Regions from separate parts of the Fictibacillus sp. KU28468 genome, predicted to be linked through region 2. Evidence: riboswitches for the same ligand, from Rfam matches in the RefSeq annotation. Region 2 holds a riboswitch; the other holds the start of a gene.

Region 1 (5,807 bases), 2.2 Mb from region 2:
TAACTTTACAGAAAATCTCCATAGAGCTTTTTCCTGTATAGGATACGAAAGACTCAATGCATACTGAATCGGTCTGGTGAATCGGATGCAAGAAATCAATTGAATCGGTTGATGCGGTTACACATGTTTTTACACGTGCATGACGTCGCGCCGATAATGAGGCGGCACTGTCGAGTTTTTTCATCAAAACTCCGCCAAACAATGTGTTGTAGTTATTCAAGTCACAAGATAAGACCTGATCTGTATTTATAATGCGGCTTTCGCTCGTTTTTTTAGCTTCCAAAACAATCTCCCTTTCTCGTCGTTACATCTTTTTATATTGGGACGCATTATCGTTTTTGCGTTTCCCTCTTACAGTTTCCTAGTGTACGCCTCCAAGAAAAGGAAGTAAAATTGTTATTTTTCATCATTTACATAGACGAAATCTATGTAAATGCTTTCAGATATACAGAAAAGGCATAGATGATTAAATGCAAAAGGCGGCTCTCCAAAGAGAACCGCCCCATTATTTACTCTTCTGATAATTGTTCTTTTGCGTAGCTGAGCCACTCTTTCGCGGCAAAAGATAAATACTGATCTTTGTTCCAAATCAGGGCGAGATGCCAGCTGATGGAAGGATTGACGACTTTAATCGCACGCACTTCATCCGTCAGATGCCGGCAGATGCTCTCGGGCAGCAGGGAAACCCCTAATTTACACACGACCATCTCCTCGATAAAGGACCATTGTGAGCTTTCTGACGTAATGTGCGGACTGAAGCCAGCCTGATTGCAGGAGGAGATGATGCGGTCATGGAGGACGAAATCTTTGTTAAAAAGGATAAATGATTCCTCTCTTAGCTCAGCTAAATTTATTTCGTCCCGGACAGCAAGCGGATGGTCAGGATGGATGATGAGCCGCAAGTCCTCTTCCATAAAAGCAAAATACTGAAACATATCGGTGTTTGTCGGGAGCACGACAACCCCGATATCCAGTTGAAGGCTGGCCACTTCTTCTTCGATTTTTTTTGATCCGTCTTCCATAAGCTCGAAGGTAATGTGGGGATATCTGTCATGAAAACTGCCAATCAGTTTTGGAAAAAGGCGGGGATCAAAAATCGGAGGAAGCCCGATTCGAATATGCCCTTTTTTTAATCCGAGCAGGTTGTCCAGCTCCATCTCCAGGTTGTTGAATGCTTTATCGACCAGCTTGGCCTGGTCGAATATGGTCTGGCCGGCATCCGTAAGTGTCAGTCCTTTTCGTGAGCGGTCAAAAAGTACAACCCCAAGCTCATCCTCCAGATTCTTGATCATCTTGCTGATGGTGGGCTGGGTAATGAAAAGGGCATCAGCCGCCCGTGTAAAGCTGTTATATTTGGCTACTTCAATAAAATACTGTAATTGTTTAATATCCACGATTGCACCTGCTTGCCGATGAACGGCGTTATTTTTCTGTAGTTTATCACGATTGCGGGATAAAAACCAAAATAGGGCAAATATGCATATACTGTTTTATTGAAATTGGTAAAGGCAGGGATGGCAGATGTACAGACAGCGGCAGGTTGTGGATGTGAAAAGGGGAAATGTGACGGGCGACGTGTCAATCGATACGGTGTATCTTACCGCTGAAAAAACAGTGGACAGTCCATACTGGATGAACATTGCGGCCGTGGTTCAGGACGGCAGGACCAACCAGTATGTGCAAATCCCTCTTAAAGAAAACTCAGGGTACAATCCTACCCTCTTTCTCGGAGATTTTACAGGAGATAAGGTAGAAGACATCATGGTCGTTATGGATACGGGAGGCAGCGGCGGTATGATCAATGCCTATGTATTTGCCTTCAGAAACGGCCAGTTCAGACCTCTTTTTGACTCCGGCGTATTCAGTGACCGGTATAAGTACAGAGTGTTTTATCTGGAGCAATATGAAGCTCAGGTCAACAGCTATAACCTGAATCAAAAATTTATTATCGATTTAAGTACGAGGGACAAGGAATACTTGTCTGAGATTTACTACCCGAATGGAAGATTAAAGGCTCCCATACAAGGATTTGTCTCACCTTTAAGCGGTCTTTACCCGGTGGACTTTGGCCGAAATGGCGTGTATGAACTGTTGGCTTACCAAAACATCGCCGGCAGATATAACGCTGACCGCCTCGGATATGTCCAGACTACCCTGAAGTGGAATGGCAGTGAGTTTGGTGCGGAGATGCAGAACGTTGCGATCTTTGGCGGAGATATCCGTGGATAAGCCTGGTGGATTAACCTCTTGTTTTGGAGAGGTTTTTTATATGATAAAAAAACCATTGACTTTCCCCCATTTGCGGATTAAAGTAATAACTATATTTTCTAAAAATTAAATATTCATTCTCTTATCAAGAGTGGCAGAGGGACTGGCCCTATGACGCCCAGCAACCGTTCCGTAATGGAATTGGTGCTAATTCCAGCAAAACAGCATGTCTGTTTTGAGAGATAAGAGAGGACGAATCCGTTATACATAAGTGATGAAACCTCTCTTTTTCCAGAGAGGTTTTTTTATGTGCTGAAGGGCCTGTCCTCCCGCCGGCTTGAGAAGAGAGATATACAAAAAAGGGAGCTGGGGAAATGAAACGATTCATTAAAAGCGCGGCAATCTCCGCGGTGGCTTTATCACTTTTATTAACGGGCTGTTCATCCGAAAGCAATACCGCTTCATCAGCTGGCAAACATGAAAAGGTTTCGTTCGATAACGTACCGAAGCGGTTTGCCAAAGGGCAGGGAGCCCGAATCAAGGTTATCCGTAAAATCGGGGGTGATGATCATACAGCCCAATTTTTAGCAGGTGCTAAAGCGGAAGGAGAGGCACTTGGTTTTACCGTTGATACCTACACAGCAAACGGTGATACCGCCAAGTTCCATGATGCGATTGCCCAGGCGGCTGATGAGAATTACGACGGTTTTATCATCTCTCACGGTGATGATGCGGCTACCATAAACGATATTAAGAAGCTTCGGGAAAAAGGAAAGAACGTGGTGACGTTTGATTCCAATCCGAACCTCGCGAAAGTAGGCGGTGTCACACTTACGTCTCAGGACGATGAAGCCCTTGCCAAGCTGGCTCTCGATCAGCTCGTTAAAGAGAACAAAGGGAAGGCCAACATCGTTTATCTTTGGGTAGACGGGTTCCCGCCGATGGTGCGACGCAACGCCGTCTATAAAGAAACATTGAAGAATAACCCGGGAATCAAGGAAGTAGAACGCTTTGGCGTTGCTTCTGCAGATACGTCGGTCCAGACGCAAAATGCGGTGACGGCCATGCTGAACAAACATAAAAAAGGCGAGATTGATGCCATTTTTGCCACATGGGATGCCTTTGCGATCGGGGCTGCACGTGCGATTAAAGAAGCGGGACGCAACGAAATCAAAATTTACGGAATTGACGTCTCCAATGCAGACCTTCAAGAAATCCAGAAAAAAGAAAGTCCTTGGAAGTACACGGCTGCTGTTGATCCTAAGCTCATTGGGGCAGTGGATATGAGAATTCTTGCTAAAAAGCTTGCGGGTGAAAAAACACCTCAAAAATATGATTTGAAAGCTTCTCTCGTTTCACAAAAGGTTCTGCAAAAATCAAACGAGGGTGTGAACATGGTCAACCTGTCCAAAGAAATTAAAGGCTGGGGCCAGTCTGATGCGTTTGAGGAAGATTGGATGAAGACACTAAAGGATCACTACCAAAAGTAAACAACAGTCGGACATGAAGCTGAATGGGACTTGACCAGCCTATTAAGGGTCTATCTCATGCATCAGTACGTGATGGAAATCTTTAAGTAAATCAAAATCCAGCATTAAATGAAAACTTGCACTCTCTTTCTAGGCTTAAGAGAGTGTTTGCTTTGAGGGAAGGGGAGAAGCAGATGGCTCTGTTGGAGATGAAGGATATAAGTATTGAGTTTCCGGGTGTAAAAGCGTTGAATCGTGTGAGCTTTGCCAGTGAGACCAGCCGGGTTCATGCGCTGATCGGAGCGAATGGGGCTGGGAAATCGACCCTTATGAAAATTCTGTCGGGAGCCTACAATCATTACACGGGCGAGATTCATTTGGACGGAAAAAAAGCGGCCATCACTTCGCCGAGAGATGCCCTGGACGAAGGAATTCAAATCGTCCATCAAGAGGTTGACACCGCGCTGATCCCGTATTTAACCGTTGGTGAAAATATTCTGCTGCATGATCTGGTCAACGAGATGGGTAAAAAGCAGCTTGTAAGATGGAAACAGCTGCATAAGAAGGCATCGCAAATTTTGGAAGAGATGAACATCAACGTCTCTTCCAAAAAGCTGGTCAGTGAGCTTACACTTGCTCAAAAGCAGATGGTTCTCATCGCCCGAGCGGTTTCAGCACAGTGCCGTTTTCTAATTTTGGATGAACCGACTGCGCCGTTAAGCCATTCAGAAACAAACGAACTGTTCCGGATTGTCAGAAACCTGAAGTCTAAAAATGTAGGCATCATATTCATTTCTCACCGGCTGCCGGAAATCTTTGAAATCTGTGATGACATTACGGTGATGAGGAACGGTGAGTTAGTCATAAAAGAATTTATTTCGGAAACTTCAATCAACCGGATCATCGAGCAGATGCTCGGCAAGGCGCTGGATGAGCAGTTTCCTGCCTTGAACGGAAAAGTGGGAGAAACTGTTCTTGAGGTAAAAGGGCTTTCTGACGCCGAGAAGATCAAGGATTTGAACTTAACGGTCCGTGCTGGTGAGATTATCGGAATCGCGGGACTTGTAGGAGCAGGAAAAACAGAGCTGTGCAAAATCCTGTTCGGCTGTACAAAGATTACAGCAGGCGCTGTTCTTCTCAAGGGGAAGAAACTGAAGCTGAAAAACCCGCATCAGGCGGTAAAGCAGGGCCTGGCTCTCGTTCCGGAAGAACGGAGAAAGGAAGGGATTCTGGTCGCGGAATCGGTTGCTGCTAATCTAACAGCCGCCAATCTTGGACAGTTCTCCAAGGTACTAAGTTTTCTGGATCGCCGGGCGGAAAAACAAAAGGCTGTTGAAATCATTCAAACCTTAGGCATTAAGACGCCATCTGAGAAAACGAAGGTTCAAAATCTTTCCGGGGGAAATCAGCAAAAGATTGCGATCGGCAAATGGCTCATCGCAGATGCCGATGTTTATATTTTTGATGAGCCGACGAAGGGTGTAGATGTAGCTGCTAAGAAGGACATTTTTGAACTGATCTCCGCGCTGGCAAAACGGGGCAAAGCCATCCTTTATGCGTCCTCAGAGTTTACAGAGATCTTAGGTATCACGAACCGTCTTTACGTGCTGTATGACGGACGCAGTGTGAAAGAGCTCGAAACCTCAGCAGCGACGGAAGAAGAGCTATTATTCTATTCAACAGGAGGAAGGTAGATGGAGCTTTCAAAACCAATACCAGCCCAAGTTTCTCCAAAAAAGAAATTTGAGCTGTTCGACTTTTTTTATAAATATGGAACGATCTTAACCATTCTGGTCTTAATTGGTGTGTTCACTGCGGCCAATCCCTCCTTTGTGCAGGGACATAACCTGATGAACATTTTACGGTCGATCTCCATCGTTACCATCATTGCGATCGGCATTACGATATCACTGTCCGTCAACGGATTTGACCTTTCTGTCGGATCTGTGGCCTCTCTTTCGAATGCCATTGCGGTCTCAATGTTTGTCTGGTTCTCCCAGAACACGGTAGTAGCGATTCTTTCCGCCCTCGCTGCCGCTCTGATTGTAGGCATCATTAACTCCGTGATGATTGTTAAAGTGAAAATACCGGATATGCTCCTGACGCTTGCCACCATGTTTATCATCCAGG
Region 2 (5,807 bases):
GATCATGTAAGTCAGAAACCCATTAAAAAATTTTACATCCAAAAAGATAACCACTACGATGATAAGAATGTAAAACCACGAGAAAGGATCTTTTTTCTTTCCGTTAGGAGGAGGGTTATCCTGTCCCTTGTATTCTTGTGTGATCTCTTTAGCAAGAGCCTGATACGTTTGTGTGACAGCCGAGTCAGGCTTCCCTTGTTTCATATAGGGAATCGCATTTTCGTCCAGAATCCTTCCAGCTTTTCCGTCTGGAATAGCACCCTCAAGACCATATCCAACTTCAATCCTGATTTTCTTCTGTGACATGGCAACGACGAGCAGTACGCCATTGTCCGCTTTTTTCGTGCCAAGCCCGTACGTCCTATAGGCTTTATTCGCATAGTTCTCAATGGGTTCACTTCCAATAGACTTAACGGTCAGAACAGCAAGCTGTGCTGTCGTCTGATCTTCCAGCTGTCTTCCCAATGACAGCAGCTCTGCTTCTTGCTGTTGATTTAAGATGTTCGCGTAGTCCTGAACATAAATATCTCCCGTTGGAGCAGGTATCTTTGCTGCTGATACCGGTTCTCTGGCTGTTAGTATGGTGAAAAAGAGAAACACCATCAAAAGGAGGGAGAATCTTTTGGAAAGCATTATCCGTTTCCTCCAAAGTCTACTTTAGGGGGCTCTTTTGCGTTGGCATTGGCCTTAAAGTATTCTTTTTTATCAAATCCTCCTATCCCAGCAATTAACGCTCCAGGAAATCGTTTTACTTTTTTATTATAGGAAGCCACTTCCTGGTTGTAATCCCTTCTGGCTACGGCGATCCGGTTTTCGGTACCTGCAAGTTCATCCATAAGTTGAGTAAACTGTTTATCAGCTTTAAGGTTCGGGTACCGCTCCTGAATGACAAGAAGCCTGCTTAAAGCGCCGGTTAATTGGTCATTGGCTTGTGCCTTTTCCTGAGTTGATTGTGCACCGGCCAGGCGGGCACGCGCATCGGAAATATCCTTTATGACCTTCTTTTCATGTGAAGCATAGCCTTTGACGGTATTTACAAGGTTAGGCACCAAATCTACACGTCTTTGCAGCTGTGTCTCAATCTGCGAGTAGGACTGATCAACATCCTCTTCCTTGTTGACAAAACCGTTGTAGCTTGCTACAAACCAAATAACGATAACACCTATGATGACTACAGGCCATATCCAGCTTTTTTTCATATGTACACTCCTTCAGCAAATTTACATTAATTTTTAGTTTTCCCCTATCTTATGATTTAAAAACAGAAAATATGGCTTAGGCTTAACAAGATTAATATGGCTTAATAGAGGGTAAACACTCTATGTAGACGGATATAAAATGAAGGAGGAATAGACGATGAATGAAGATCAAACAAAAGGGAAAATGGATCAGGCCAAAGGTGAAGCAAAAAGAGAGCTAGGCAAGCTTACTGGAGATGAGAGAACAGAAGCAGAAGGCAACAAAGACAAAGCAAAAGGAAACATCCGTGAAGGTTATGGCGATGCCAAAGAAAAAGCAACAGATACAGTAAACAGCTTATTTGATAATAAAAGAGATTAAGTAAAAGTGAAACAAGGCCAGCTCCGAAAGGGACTGGCCTTGTTTTTTGATTAAATATCCCAATGTTGACGGAACCAAGTCACGAAACCGGCAATATTGTTTTGTACAGCCATTTCCACTAATCCCTTCTTGGTGAATAAATAAATTTTAATTACCCTTTAATTTTTGTCACAAAAAGAGGGAGTTAATTGTCTTATTAGTGATTGCAAATTAAGGAGGAATTGAGTATGGAAACAAGATTTTTAATGGGAAAGGTCAATCCAGGAGGTTATGAGGCAATGTTGAACCTGCGTTCTTTTCTCCTGAAGAACGAGCAGTGCCAGCGCTGCTGAATCGATCACACTCGTAGCTGTCTCCCATGTTCCAGATGAAGTATATAGGGAAGTAGCTGAACATTTTGAGGAAAAACAAATAGCGGAAATCATCATGCGAATCGTAACCAACAATGCATGGAACCGCATTGGAGTTTCCACAAGGTTAATGCCGGAATAGATCAGATTCATTAACTATTAAAATGCAAATGGAGATACGCGTATCTCTATTTTTATTGGAACGTAACAGGTTTCTTGACGAGGGAGCTGCTTTCCAGTAATGATAAAGGGTTTCCCAGCCATCAATAATGAATGCAAGGACCAAAGTGAAGGGGGTGACCAATAACACGAGTTTACATTTCTTATTTAAAAGAAATACACCTGCCAACCAAGGCAGCACCATATAAAGCAGATAAGAGGCCAACATGCCATCACCAAATTTATGTCTTTGGAGATAGCATGTTTCATCCTTTCATTCAAACGGGCATTTCTATTTTACAGGTGCAATAAAAAAGGAACAGTATTTTGAATTAATGAACAGTTGATGTAATCGAATATCCAGCTGTTCATCTATAGATTTCGGAATGGTTATCACGCCTTTTTTATTAATCTTTATATATTTGGCTCCCTTTACTTCGTTTATGGTATTGGCCTGAATGATGATGATCGAGTCGTCTTTTTTACATACAGTGAGGAGGTCATTTTCTGTTATATTAAATTCCTCTCTCCAAACGGCAGGCAGCAAGATGACACGATTTTTACCAGGCATATAGTATTTATCTGTCTCAACTATCAACTGTAAGACTCCCTTAATTAGTAGTTTTTAATAAATATTACCATGCCTAACATTTTTTCAAACTGATAAAAACGTTTCAATTTTACTCAGAAGATTTAGGTTAAAAGCTTTTAATTACTTAATTTCTGTGCGTAAACCGACTATTTACCTGCGAATATGGTAAATGGAACCAGTGTTTTCAGAAAACCTCTTTAAATACAGGACTAAAATCATCAGGTGAAAATGTAATAAAGGTAGGTGCTGATTGAGAAAAACAAAAAAAGAAAAAAGTATCTCATCGTTTATCAGAAGAGTTAGCCCTTTTACTAAAGTACGTCCCGAGTTTTAACTTTCGAGCACCTTACCAATACAGCCGCCAATGTAATAAAGGTTAATTGAAATTTTAAAAAAGCCAATATTTTTTGAAATACCTATTGAAACATTCAGAATATTATTGTAAAGTATAAATTACAATTTGATACGTGATTTGTTTTCTTATCAAGAGAGGTAGAGGGAATGGCCCGATGATACCTCAGCAACCTTCAGCCGCGGATGGCTGAAAAGGTGCTAAATCCATCAAGTTCGTTAATGAACTTGAAAGATAAGAAGAACGACAATTGATATTTCTCAAAAGTCTTCTTCTTAGAAGGCTTTTTTTATTTTATTTATTAGGAGGATCTCCATGTATAAAACGGAAACAAAGCTTGCTCAGATCGGCAACCGAAGTGAAGACCGGACAGGATCAGTTAATCCGCCCGTTTATTTTTCAACCGCTTATCGCCATACCGGGATAGGAGAATCAAGCGGGTATGATTACATACGCACCGGCAATCCGACACGCCAGCTGCTTGAACAGGCGATCGCGGACCTGGAGGGAGCGGACCAAGGCTTTGCTTGCAGTTCGGGAATGGCCGCGATCGCTACCATCCTCTCCCTTTTTCAATCAGGGGATGAATGGATCGTATCCAGCGATTTATACGGCGGTACTTATCGGTTATTGGAAGAAGGCTATAAAAAATGGGGGCTGTCCTGTAAATACACAGACACGGCGAATCCTCTTGAAATTAAACAGGCGATTACTGCGAATACCAAAGCGATTTTTCTGGAGACCCCGACAAATCCTTTAATGGAAACTTGTGATATCCAGGCGATTGCTTCTATTGGAAAGGAACATGGTCTCCTCGTGATTGTAGACAATACATTCTACACGCCTTTGCTTCAAAAGCCGATTGAACTTGGGGCAGATATCGTCATCCATAGTGCGACAAAATATCTTGGGGGACACAACGATGTACTCGCAGGACTCGTTGCTGCAAAAGGAGAAAAATTATGTGAAGAAATGTCCTATCATCATAATGCTACGGGTGCCGTTTTAAGCCCTTTTGACGCCTGGCTGTTGATGAGAGGCATGAAAACCTTGGCATTAAGGATGAAAAAGCATGAAGAAAACGCAAAGGCGGTCGTCGGTTTTCTCCAAGAACATGAAGCCGTTGCGGATGTGCTTTACCCGGGAAGAGGAGGAATGATCTCCTTTCGCCTTCGTAAAGAAGAGTGGGTGCCTGGCTTTCTGAAGGCTGTTTCACTGATCACATTTGCGGAAAGCTTGGGCGGAGTCGAAAGCTTCGTCACCTATCCGGCCACTCAGACCCATGCCGATATTCCGGATGACATTCGCATCAAGCGAGGGGTGTGCAACCGGCTCCTTCGGCTGTCTGTTGGAATTGAAGATGAAAATGACCTTATAGATGACTTATCGCAAGCACTTCAAATTGTTCAGAAGGAGGCAATCCCCCATGAGTGACTATTCCTGTTATAATTTTCAAACCAAATTGCTGCATCATAAGCATAAAACCGATCCGACAACTGGTGCGGTCAGTGTACCGATGCACCTTTCTTCAACGTTTCATCAGGAGGATCTCGACAGTTTCGGAAAATATGACTACAGCCGGTCAGCCAACCCGACAAGAGAAGCGTTGGAGGAGCAGATCGCTCTCTTGGAGGGAGGCTGCCGGGGATTCGCTTTCTCTTCAGGAATGGCCGCTATATCGACAGCTTTTCTGCTCCTTTCTCAGGGTGATCATGTTGTGATTTCAGAAGATGTTTATGGCGGTACTTTCCGAATGGTAACACAAGTGCTCACAAGACTGGGGATTACCCATACTTTTGTAGACATGACTGATCTGGATGCAGTTGAGAGAGTCATTCGTCCGAATACAAAAGCTTTTTACATCGAGACACCATCCAATCCACTGTTGAAAGTAACGGATATACAGGCGGTAAGCGAGCTTGCAAAAGAACAAGGAGCACTGACGTTTGTGGATAATACGTTCTTAACACCGGCTCTTCAGCAGCCTTTGCAGCTTGGTGCAGATATCGTTCTTCACAGTGCTACGAAGTTTCTTGCCGGCCATAGTGATGTCGTTGCAGGACTTGCGGTTGTAAGGGATGGAGAGCTGGCAGAACGCCTTTATTTTCTGCAGAATTCCTTCGGAGCCGTGTTAGGGGTACAGGATGCCTGGCTTCTCATGCGCGGTTTGAAAACGTTGTATGTCCGGCTTCGCCATTCCTCAGAGGCAGCTGGTAAACTCGCTGATTACCTAAATCATCATCCTCTTGTTAAAAAGGTACATTACCCGGGGCTGAAAGAGCATTCCGGTTATCAATTGCAGCGCCGGCAAGCAGAAGGGCCTGGAGCTGTCTTTTCCTTCGAGCTTGAAAGCGAACAGCTGGTAAGGCCGTTCACTTCGCACCTTCAGATTCCGGTATTAGCGGTAAGCCTTGGAGCAGTAGAGTCCATATTGTCTTATCCGGCAAAAATGTCACATGCTTCAATGCCAGAGCATGAACGAAGGAAGAGAGGAATTACCAATACGCTTTTCCGTTTTTCAGCAGGGCTTGAAGACCCTGAAGACCTGATTGCTGATTTCGAGTTCGCATTAGCTCAAAGCACGATCCAGGCACTTGCAAAATAGAAGGTCATCGGATTTTGATTGCCGATGGAGCAATGGGGCATAAGAGCCCATGTTTCTCACGAGCCATAAAAAGTGGCTCTTTTTTTTGAATTATGCCTCATCGTTTTGTTTATAAAGAGGGACAGCAACTCAGTGTTTGCTGAAACACTGAGTTGCTGTCCTATGAAAAGGCAAAATGTCTTAAACCTG

What was found. A riboswitch is a leader RNA that binds a small molecule or an ion and turns the genes downstream of it on or off. The one in region 2 is predicted to bind S-adenosylmethionine.
Region 1: another riboswitch for S-adenosylmethionine. It lies ahead of OKX00_RS20420 (sugar ABC transporter substrate-binding protein); the one in region 2 lies ahead of OKX00_RS08615 (methionine biosynthesis PLP-dependent protein).

The regions. Positions count from the first base shown of each region.
Region 1 covers NZ_CP110666.1:3,870,520-3,876,326, reverse strand. The annotation lists gene OKX00_RS20435 (acyl-CoA thioesterase) at 1-283, opposite strand, end outside; gene cidR (cidABC operon transcriptional activator CidR) at 510-1,394, opposite strand; gene OKX00_RS20425 (hypothetical protein) at 1,522-2,229, shown strand; SAM riboswitch class I at 2,348-2,457, shown strand; gene OKX00_RS20420 (sugar ABC transporter substrate-binding protein) at 2,583-3,698, shown strand; gene OKX00_RS20415 (sugar ABC transporter ATP-binding protein) at 3,872-5,371, shown strand; gene OKX00_RS20410 (ABC transporter permease) at 5,372-5,807, shown strand, end outside.
Region 2 covers NZ_CP110666.1:1,676,950-1,682,756, forward strand. The annotation lists gene OKX00_RS08595 (TPM domain-containing protein) at 1-633, opposite strand, end outside; gene OKX00_RS08600 (LemA family protein) at 633-1,199, opposite strand; gene OKX00_RS08605 (CsbD family protein) at 1,357-1,560, shown strand; gene OKX00_RS08610 (AbrB/MazE/SpoVT family DNA-binding domain-containing protein) at 2,362-2,667, opposite strand; SAM riboswitch class I at 3,139-3,254, shown strand; gene OKX00_RS08615 (methionine biosynthesis PLP-dependent protein) at 3,329-4,447, shown strand; gene metC (cystathionine beta-lyase) at 4,440-5,618, shown strand.